Regions from separate parts of the Marinobacter sp. V032 genome, predicted to be linked through region 2. Evidence: riboswitches for the same ligand, from Rfam matches in the RefSeq annotation. Region 2 holds a riboswitch; the other holds the start of a gene.
What was found. A riboswitch is a leader RNA that binds a small molecule or an ion and turns the genes downstream of it on or off. The one in region 2 is predicted to bind cobalamin.
Positions count from the first base shown of each region.

Region 1 (4,809 bases), 1.6 Mb from region 2:
TTGCTGAACCAGCGACGATGCCCACTCCATTCCGCACACACCTGACGGTGCAGTCGAAGCCAGGGTGCGCGCCAGGTGCCCTTTGCCACAGCACCAGTCCAGAACCCTGTGAGACAGCGGCTGTATCGCCCCGGCAAACCGACCCGCCTGCAAACGTTTGCGACCGGGCATATCCACTGCTCGGGTTTCCGGAAGGCTCAGATCAGCACCCGACAGGTCGGGTAGTCGAATCAGGGACGACCTTTGCGCCAGTGCCGGCACATCCTCACTCAGCAGATCCGCCAGTTGGTCTGGATGTTGCTCATAGAAATCACAGGTCGCGCTGTCGAAAGCACCAAGGCGTCGGGCCGTGGCAGAATACGCCAGGCACCACTCAGGTTCCGGCGTTGCAAATGGCACGTATTGCCAGAGCACGCGATGATCCCGAAGCCAGGTATTCAAGGCCAGCCAGTGCTGATCGGATGGCACATCTGCACCGCAGCCTGCAATCAGTTCAGGCATCCTTGCGATCCGCGTGACCCAGCGACCTCTCGGGCGAGACAAGATCACGCACAACCTGCTTCAGCTCTGTGATCTCGGGAAACCGGCCCGCCTCTTTGCGGGACCAGACCCGCTGCCCGTCAGCGTAGACTTCAAAAACGCCACCGGTGCCCGGCTTCAAGGTCAATTCGGTGATTTCGTCTTCAAATGTGCTCAGCAGCTCCTGCGCCATCCAGGCAGAACGGAGCATCCAGCGGCACTGCGTGCAATAGTGAATTTCAATCCGGCTCGACATGAAACAGCTCCGTTATGAGAGATAGGTGACCTCTGACTGGGTCTATTTTCGCGCACTCTATCGCGCCTTGGCCAGACACCCCCGACGCCTACCGCCTTCCTTGCCATCATTGGGCAACCTGTATATTCTCGCCCTGTCGGTTTCCTTCGGGAACCAGGGAGCCTTTGAAAAAGGCTCCTAATAGGGAATTCGCCGCGAGACTGCCTGTTGAGCTATCCGTTCAACGATCCGCGAACCGAAACTGCCCCCGCAACTGTAGGCGATGAGCAAGGCCCCTTCGTAGCCACTGGGAAACACATCCCGGGAAGGCCGGGCCTGCGATGATGCGCCAGTCAGGAGACCTGCCGACACGAGTTTCATAACGCCGGGCGGGGTGTCCCGGGGGAAGGAAGGTTAAGGCCTGTTTCATATTCCGGCGTGCACTCTTCGGCGCCTCTGGTAATCGGCGCTTCCGGACCACTGGACCCCCTTGTCCAATTCTCGTAGATCCGGAGACACGCTCATGCATCCCGTTCGCCAACTGCTGGCCGCGTTATTGATTCTGCCTGCACCCCATGCTGCTTTCGCCGCGACCCATTATCCGCTTTCGTTGACCAATTGTGGGGTTGAACTCCGTTTTGAGTCAGCACCCGAACGCAGTGTCACCGTCGGGCAATCCGCCACCGAAATGCTCTACATGCTGGGACTCGCTGATACCGTTGAAGGCACATCAGTCTGGTTTAACCCGGTGCTGCCACAATTCAGTAAGATCAATGCCGGCATCAAGCGGATAGCGGACAACGACCCCAGCTTCGAAGCGATAGTAAACAAAAAGCCCGATCTGGTGGCCGTTCAGTATGAGTGGCATGTGGGCCCGACCGGCAGCGTAGGCTCGCGTCGGCAGTTTCACGATCTCGGCATCAATACCTACATCATGCCCGCCGATTGCGACACCAAAAATAACGCCACCGGCGGCGATGGCACCCGGCTCGCTGCGTTCTCCACCGCGTCTGTCTACAAGGGTATTAACCAGCTGGCCACCATTTTCGACGTGCAGTCAGCAGGCGCAGCGCTGGTAAACGATCTCAAAGCGCGCGAAGCCCAAGCTGTAATGCGCGCCGAAAACCTGGATCTGCCTGACGACCTGTCCGCTGTCTTCTGGTTCTCCTCTCCCGATCTCGAGACCGATCCTTATGTCGCCGGCCGTCTGGGTGCACCAGGCTACATGATGGAGAAGCTGGGCATCCGCAACGTTATCGAATCCGATGAGGAGTGGCCCACTGTCGGCTGGGAGACCATCGCCAAGGCTGATCCGGATCTGATTGTCATTGCCTACATGGATCGCCGTCGCTACGCCGCAGATGACGTGCAGAAGAAACGGGATTTTCTGCGTAAGGATCCGGTTGCCAGTCAGATGACAGCAGTGAAAGCCGGCCGTATTGTGGAAATGGATGCCCACGCCATGAGTGCCACAATGCGCACCATCTTCGGTCTTGAGTCACTGGCCGATGCCTTGTCGGACATGACGTTTACCCCATGAGCCCACTACTGGCAGCCGGAGCCTTCACCCGCCCTATCCTGCGCTGGTTCTGGCTGACGCCGCTTATTCTGGTGATTGCCCTGATTGCCGGCACCGCCATTGGTGAAACGTCGATCCCGATTGACATCATTCTCAAGGTACTGGCGAACAAGCTCTGGGATGCAGGCTATGCTGTTGATCCGATCGATTCCGGCATTGTCTGGAGTTACCGTCTGAGCCGGGCCATTGTCGCTGCCAGTTGCGGCACCGGCCTTGCGCTCGCCGGCGTTGTGCTGCAGGCGTTGCTGCGGAACCCGCTGGCCGACCCCTTCCTGATGGGCATCTCCGCCGGCGCCTCAACCGGTGCCGTCTCCGTAACCGTCGCCGGCCTGGGCGCAGGCGCGGTCACGCTGTCCGCAGGTGCTTTCGCCGGCGCTTGCCTGGCCTTTGGGCTGGTGGTGCTGCTTGCCCGCGCGGCCGGCAGCGGCACGGGTGGTGGCGGGCGGGGTATTCAGACCGCAGGGGCGATCATCCTCGCCGGCATTGCCGGATCCCAGCTGTTCAATGCGCTTACGGCGTTCATCATTACCAAGTCCGCTAATGCAGAGGAGGCCCGTGGCATCATGTTCTGGTTGCTGGGCAGCCTCTCCGGTGTGCGCTGGGAAGACGTCATGCTTGCGGTACCCGCTGCTGTCGGCGGGCTGCTGGTCTGCCTCTGGCACATGCGGGCATTGGATGCTTTCACCTTCGGTGTCGACAGCGCCTCTTCCATGGGAGTCGCTGTACGGCCAGTGCGGGGCATTCTAATCGGGGTCATGGCCCTGGTAACCGCGGTGATGGTATCAATGGTCGGTGCTATCGGCTTTGTGGGCCTTGTCATTCCCCATGCCATGCGCTTTATCGTGGGCAGCCAGCACGCCCGTCTGATTCCCGCCTCGGCACTGGCCGGCGCGGTCTTCCTGATTGGTTCGGATGTGCTGTCCCGCGTTTTGGTGCCCGGGCAGGTACTGCCTATCGGTGTCATCACCTCGCTGATCGGCGCACCGGCGTTTGCACTGATACTGATCCGTGGTACGGGGGCTCGATGAGACTGACAGCCGAACATCTGGACTGGACCGTACAGAGCAAAAAACTGCTTGATAACGTCAGTCTTACAGTCGAGCCCGGCCAGAACTATGGTCTGGTGGGGCCGAATGGCTCAGGGAAAACCACCCTGCTGAAACTTCTGGCCGGGCTGCGAAAGCCAAGAACCGGACAAGTGCTGCTAGATGGCCAACCAATATCACGCATGCGTCAGCGGGATATTGCACAAACACTTGCGCTGGTAGAACAGCAGGCCGAAACGACCGACCGGCTCAATGTACGGCAAGCCGTGGGGCTGGGCCGAACGCCTTTTCTGTCTCCCCTTCGCCCCTGGTCAGAACAGGACGATATCATCGTGGCCCGGGCGCTGAATGATGTCGATATGGCGCACATGGCCGACCGGCTCTGGCACACGCTGTCCGGCGGTGAGCGTCAGCGTGTTCACATTGCCCGCGCACTGGCTCAGCAGCCCCACATCCTGTTGCTTGATGAGCCGACCAACCACCTCGATATCCATCACCAGCTCTCCATTCTCCAACTGGTGCGACAGTTACCTGTCACTGTGGTGATCGCCCTGCATGATCTCAATCAGGCCATGGCGTGTGATCGTATCGGCGTTATGGATCACGGGCATCTTGTGGCCGATGGCCCGCCCGCCGAGGTGCTGACCACCGAGCGGTTGCAGACCACCTTTGGCGTGCAGGCAGACCTCATTGAGGATCCGCTGGATGGCAGCCACATCATGCGCTTTCGCAACGCGATCTGAGTGCAACCACAGGTCTCACCGGTTGCAGGCAATACCGCTTGTGGCAAACGCGATGACGGAGAGCCCCGCTACGGATCGGGTCTGGGGTAGGGGCACATCAAGATGTTAGACTACCCGGCCAGTTGATCCACACTTTGTATCGGTTTAAGCCGCCGCACCTGTGAGCCAAAGTATGAGCAAGAAAAAGCGCGAAATTCCGGTCTTTGATCATCCGATCATCGAAACCCATTGCCACCTTGATTACCTCAAGGATCGGCCATTGGAAGAAACACTGGCCGAAGCGCAGCGGGTCAATATTGAGCGCATTATCACGATTGCTGTGGCGCCGGAAAATCTGGCTACTGTTCGTGAACTGGCGCAGGTCGCGCCCTTTCTATATGGCACACAGGGCATCCATCCCCATGATGCCGAGAGCTACTCCGATGCGGTTGAGGCAGAAATCCGTCAGCACGTACCCCATGACAAGATGGTGGCAGTAGGCGAAATCGGCCTCGACTACTTTTATGACAACGCAGATCGCGGCATTCAGCGGGATGTCTTCCGCCGCCAGCTGCAGATCGCCTGTGATACCGACCGCCCCGTAGTCATCCACAGCCGGGAGGCAGACGACGACACCATCGAGATCCTGCGGGAATTCGAAAGCACGCTGACCCGGCGAGGCGTTATTCACAGCTTCACATCCGGTCC
Region 1 is NZ_JBQXYE010000001.1:891,552-896,360, reverse strand. Features, by position in the region: gene ACUN9X_RS04115 (methyltransferase) at 1-501, opposite strand, end outside; gene ACUN9X_RS04110 (SelT/SelW/SelH family protein) at 494-775, opposite strand; cobalamin riboswitch at 896-1,138, shown strand; gene ACUN9X_RS04105 (ABC transporter substrate-binding protein) at 1,278-2,294, shown strand; gene ACUN9X_RS04100 (FecCD family ABC transporter permease) at 2,291-3,361, shown strand; gene ACUN9X_RS04095 (ABC transporter ATP-binding protein) at 3,358-4,122, shown strand; gene ACUN9X_RS04090 (TatD family hydrolase) at 4,295-4,809, shown strand, end outside.
Region 1: another riboswitch for cobalamin. It lies ahead of ACUN9X_RS04105 (ABC transporter substrate-binding protein); the one in region 2 lies ahead of ACUN9X_RS11175 (CbtB domain-containing protein).

Region 2 (4,809 bases):
GGCATTGGCCGACCGCAGTTGGCAAATCGAGACAACAGCAAGGCTTGCTGAAGCGAGTCAGCGAATACAACGGCTACTGGTAGACGCCGGGCTTTCCACTGTCACCGGCACCAGCCTGTTCCGGTACTGTGCGTTCCAACATGCTGAGGCTTTCGCCGACGCTCTGGCCCGAGAGGGTGTTCTGGTCCGGCGCTTTGAAGACCCCAACGCACTGCGGTTCGGATTGCCGGGCACTGAAGCAGAATGGCAACACCTGTCCAAAGCCTTGTTAATCGCCCAAAAGACACTCGCCCGGACTAACGCAGAGACTTCCCAGATATGACAACGCTGATGATTCAGGGCACAACCTCCGACGCTGGCAAAAGCACGGTGGTAGCTGCCTTGTGCCGCCTACTCGCACGTCGTGGTGTCGCTGTGGCCCCCTTCAAGCCCCAGAACATGGCGTTAAACAGTGCAGTGACAATCGATGGCGGCGAAATCGGTCGCTCGACAGCTTTGCAGGCATTGGCTTGCGGTTTGGAGCCGCACAGCGATATGAACCCGGTGTTGCTGAAACCGCAAAGTGATTGTGGCGCCCAGATCATCCTGCGTGGGCAAGTTCACGGCAATATGGATGCGATTGCGTATCACGACTTCAAGACCGAAGCTGCGAAATCGGTGATGGCGGCATGGCAGGCGCTGAGCGAACGCTACGACGTTATCATCGCTGAGGGCGCCGGCAGTCCGGCTGAAATCAATCTGCGGGCGAACGATATCGCCAATATGGGGTTTGCTGAGGCAGCGGACTGCCCGGTGTTGCTGGTCGGTGATGTCGACCGGGGCGGCGTATTTGCCCAGTTGGTGGGTACGCTCGAACTGGTGTCCGAGAGTGAGCAGGCTCGTATCAAGGGCTTTGTCATCAACCGGTTTCGCGGTGATCAGGGGTTGCTTGACCCCGGACTGCGCTGGCTGGAGGAGCGCACAGGCAAGCCGGTTGTCGGCGTGCTGCACTATCTCGGCGGCCTGATTCTGGATGCGGAAGACAGCGTTGGGCTGACCGGTAGCCACGAAGCGGAAGCGCTGCGGGTTATTGTTCCCCGGCTACCGAGAATCAGCAATCACAACGATTTTGACCCATTGCGGCTCCATCCGGATATTGACCTGCAGTTCATTGCTGAAGGGCAGGCCATTCCGCCTGCCGATGTCATTATCCTGCCAGGCAGTAAAAGCACCTGTCATGACCTTGATTGGTTGAAAAAGCACGGCTGGCCTGAGGTCATTCAGCGTCACCTGCGCTACGGCGGCAAAGTATTTGGCATCTGCGGTGGATTCCAGATGTTGGGCTTTTCCGTTGACGATCCCGATGGCTTGGAGGGGGAGCAGGGTAGTGTCGAAGGACTTGGTTTGCTTGATTTGTCGACGCGTATGGTGGCCGGCAAGCAATTGAAAACCGTAAGTGGTGAATTGAGGTTGCCAGGCGCCGGTGCCGCTGCATTTACCGGTTACGAGATGCACAATGGTGTCAGTGAAGGCGCAGCGCTATCGGCCGCCATTATTGACGTCGACGGTCGGCCAGATGGGGCTGTCAGTCCTGACGGGCAGGTCATGGGTACCTATATGCACGGCATTTTTGATCACCCCGAAGCCTGCGATGCTTTGCTGGCAAATTGGGGGCTTCGAAAAGGCGCCAGGTCCGTTGATTATCAGCACCATCGAATGGCGCAGCTGGATCGGCTTGCAGATCACATTGAGCAGCAGCTGGATATCGACTGGCTTTACGATCTGCTGGGGTTACCCGCACAGACTGAATCAAAGACTTCTTAAAGCGACACAATGACGGACGAGACGTTATGAATGATCACAGCCAGCCTTTTACCGATCAGGAACGCGAGGGGTTGTACCGGGCGATATTTGAACGTCGTGACGTCCGCTCACAGTTCCTGCCCGACCCTGTTCCGCCGGAAGTGCTGGGGCGGCTGCTGACTGCCGCCCACCACGCGCCATCCGTCGGCTTTATGCAGCCCTGGGATTTTCTGGTTATCGATAGCGTTGAGGTGCGGAAATCGGTGCTGGCGCTGTTTGATCGAGAGAACGAGAAAGCCGCCGAAAATTACAGTGGCGATCGGCAGGACCAATATCGAAACCTGAAGCTGCAGGGCATTCTCGAAAGCCCGATTAATCTTTGCATTACCTGCGACCGCAGCCGAGGGGGTCCGAATGTCTTGGGTCGTAACTCTATTGTCGAGACGGATCTTTTCAGCACCTGCCTGGCGGTTCAGAACCTCTGGCTGGCTGCGCGGGCGGAAGGTATCGGCGTCGGTTGGGTCAGTATTCTCGATCAGGAAGATCTTGCTCGGGCGCTTGGCCTGCCAGATCACGTCTATCCACTGGCGTATCTTTGCATCGGTTACGTCAGCGAGTTTCTGGACCAGCCGGAATTGCAGGCGAAAGGCTGGCGTTCCCGGTTACCGCTGGCCGAGCTGGTGCATCGAAATGGCTGGGGCAAATTTATAGACGAATCAGACGAATTATCTCCCTGGCTGAAGCCGTTGTAATCGTTAACAGAAACCCGGCTGGCGGAGCCTGGAAACGCCGGCAAAACCGGCTTGCCGGATTGCTTGTGCTATACCATATGGATTACGATTGCTCCTTGAGCGATAGGTGCCCCGAATATGGGGGATAATCGGGAAGTTTGGTGAGGCCATAGTGCCAATGCCAACGCTGCCCCCGCATCGGTAAGAGCGAGTAGCTTGGAATGACCACTGGCGCAAGCCGGGAAGGTGCAAGCGATGGAGAACGTCTAAAGCGTTCTCCCTGTTCAAGCCCGAAGACCGGCCTGTCAGTTTATCCATTCCAATAACGGTGCGGCGGGCACCGAGGAGAAAAAAATGTCTACGATCAGCACTTCTTCCACCGAGCGGGCTTCCCGTTCTCTATCCGGTGCCTCTTCTCTGGTCCAGCATGGCGCTGCGCTGGTGTTTGGCGTCGTAATTCTGTTTGCCGTGGGTTTCCTGCCGATGAGCTTTGCTCATAACGCGGCGCACGATACCCGGCACTCATTCGTGTTTCCCTGCCACTGAGCACATGACGCCCCGTCATATCTGACTGCTGTCCGGGACAATCTCAGACGGCATATTGCTCAGTTTTAAAATTTACTGGAGGGAAACGCATGTTCCGCTCATTGATTTTCAGTGCCTGCCTGATTGGTGTGGTACTGGGTTTGACCCTGACGGCTATCCAGTCGTTTGGTGTAACACCGATTTTGTTATCAGCCGAGCAGTTTGAAGTGGCAGAACAACCTGCTGTCAATCATCACGCAGGTGAATCCACTGACGCGCATCATCATGAGCATGGCGCTCAGTCCGCACATCACCACGACGAACCCGCTGCTCCCGGTCATCACGAAGTGGCTGAAGCACACGACGCGGGCGGGCATCATCATGATGCAAACGCTTGGTCTCCTGCAGACGGTGCAGAGCGCGTGTTGTTCACCGCTTTGTCGAATGTTCTGGCGGGTATCGGCTTCGCCGCTATTTTGCTGGTCTTGATGAATGTGCTGCGCGAGCGCGGTCTCCTCAAACCGACGCCACTCACCGGCCTGACCTTTGGTATTGCTGGTTTTCTTGCAATTTTCGTTGCACCTTCGATCGGTTTGCCGCCTGAAATTCCGGGTATGAATGCCGCAGCACTGGAATCCCGCCAGTATTGGTGGCTGTTTACGGTAGTGGCAGCGGCAGTGGGCCTCGGTTTCCTTTTCCTCGCGCCGCGCTGGCGCAAGTTGTTTGGTCTGCCATTTCTGGTGGTGCCTTATTTGTGGATTCCAGCGCATCCTGCCGGTCCCCGGTTTGCCAACACGGACCCGGCCGCTGTCTCTGCGTTAACCGAGCTGCATCAGCAGTTTATCTGGGCCTCCGGGCTTTCCAATCTTGCGTTCTGGTTGCTGGCTGGCATTTTGTGCGCGCTGGCGGTGAAGCGCCTCTCAGGCAAGAGCTATGGTCATGCCGACGCCCCAGCCTGAGTTTCCGTTTTCGGCGATTGTGGGTCAGCAATCGCTCAAAACTGCGCTATTGCTGAATGCGATCAATCCCAGGATTGGCGGCGTTCTGATCAGCGGCCCCCGTGGTATTGCCAAGTCGACCATGGCGCGGGGGCTGGCCGACGTGCTGCCATCGGATGCTGACGGCAAACACCCACCGTTCATTAACCTCCCGCTGGGCACCAGCGAAGATCGTCTCACCGGTGCTCTGAACCTGCAGCAAGTGTTGTCGGAGCAGAAGGTCGTCTTCGAACCCGGTCTTCTCGCAAGGGCGCATCAAGGTGTGCTGTATGTGGACGAGGTCAATCTGCTACCCGACGCGCTGGTTGATCTGTTGCTCGACACTGCAGCCCGGGGCATCAACGTGGTGGAGCGCGAAGGGATCAGCCACACCCATGACGCCCGGTTTATGCTGATCGGCACTATGAACCCCGATGAGGGCGAATTACGCCCCCAGCTGCTGGACCGCTTCGGGCTCTGTGTTGAACTCGGTGATGCGATTCCGGTATCGGAGCGGGTTGCGATCGTACGCCAACGGGAAGCGTTTGAGCATGATCCCCACGGCTATTGTCACGACTGGCAGCCGGAGCAGGCGAACCTGACTGAACGGCTTCGCCTTGCGCGCGAAGCACTGTCTTCGGTTACAGCTGAAGATTGGGTCTACGAACACATTGCCATGCGCTGCCAGTCCGCAGCGGTGGAAGGCCTGAGGGCCGATGTGACATGGCATCGTGCAGCGCAAGCTCATGCTGCCTGGCGTAATGCAGACTGCATCACGGCTGAAGATCTGGATG
Region 2 is NZ_JBQXYE010000001.1:2,457,998-2,462,806, forward strand. Features, by position in the region: gene cobD (threonine-phosphate decarboxylase CobD) at 1-322, shown strand, start outside; gene ACUN9X_RS11165 (cobyric acid synthase) at 319-1,803, shown strand; gene bluB (5,6-dimethylbenzimidazole synthase) at 1,830-2,534, shown strand; cobalamin riboswitch at 2,622-2,833, shown strand; gene ACUN9X_RS11175 (CbtB domain-containing protein) at 2,868-3,059, shown strand; gene ACUN9X_RS11180 (CbtA family protein) at 3,149-3,997, shown strand; partial or broken gene ACUN9X_RS11185 (ATP-binding protein) at 3,978-4,809, shown strand, end outside.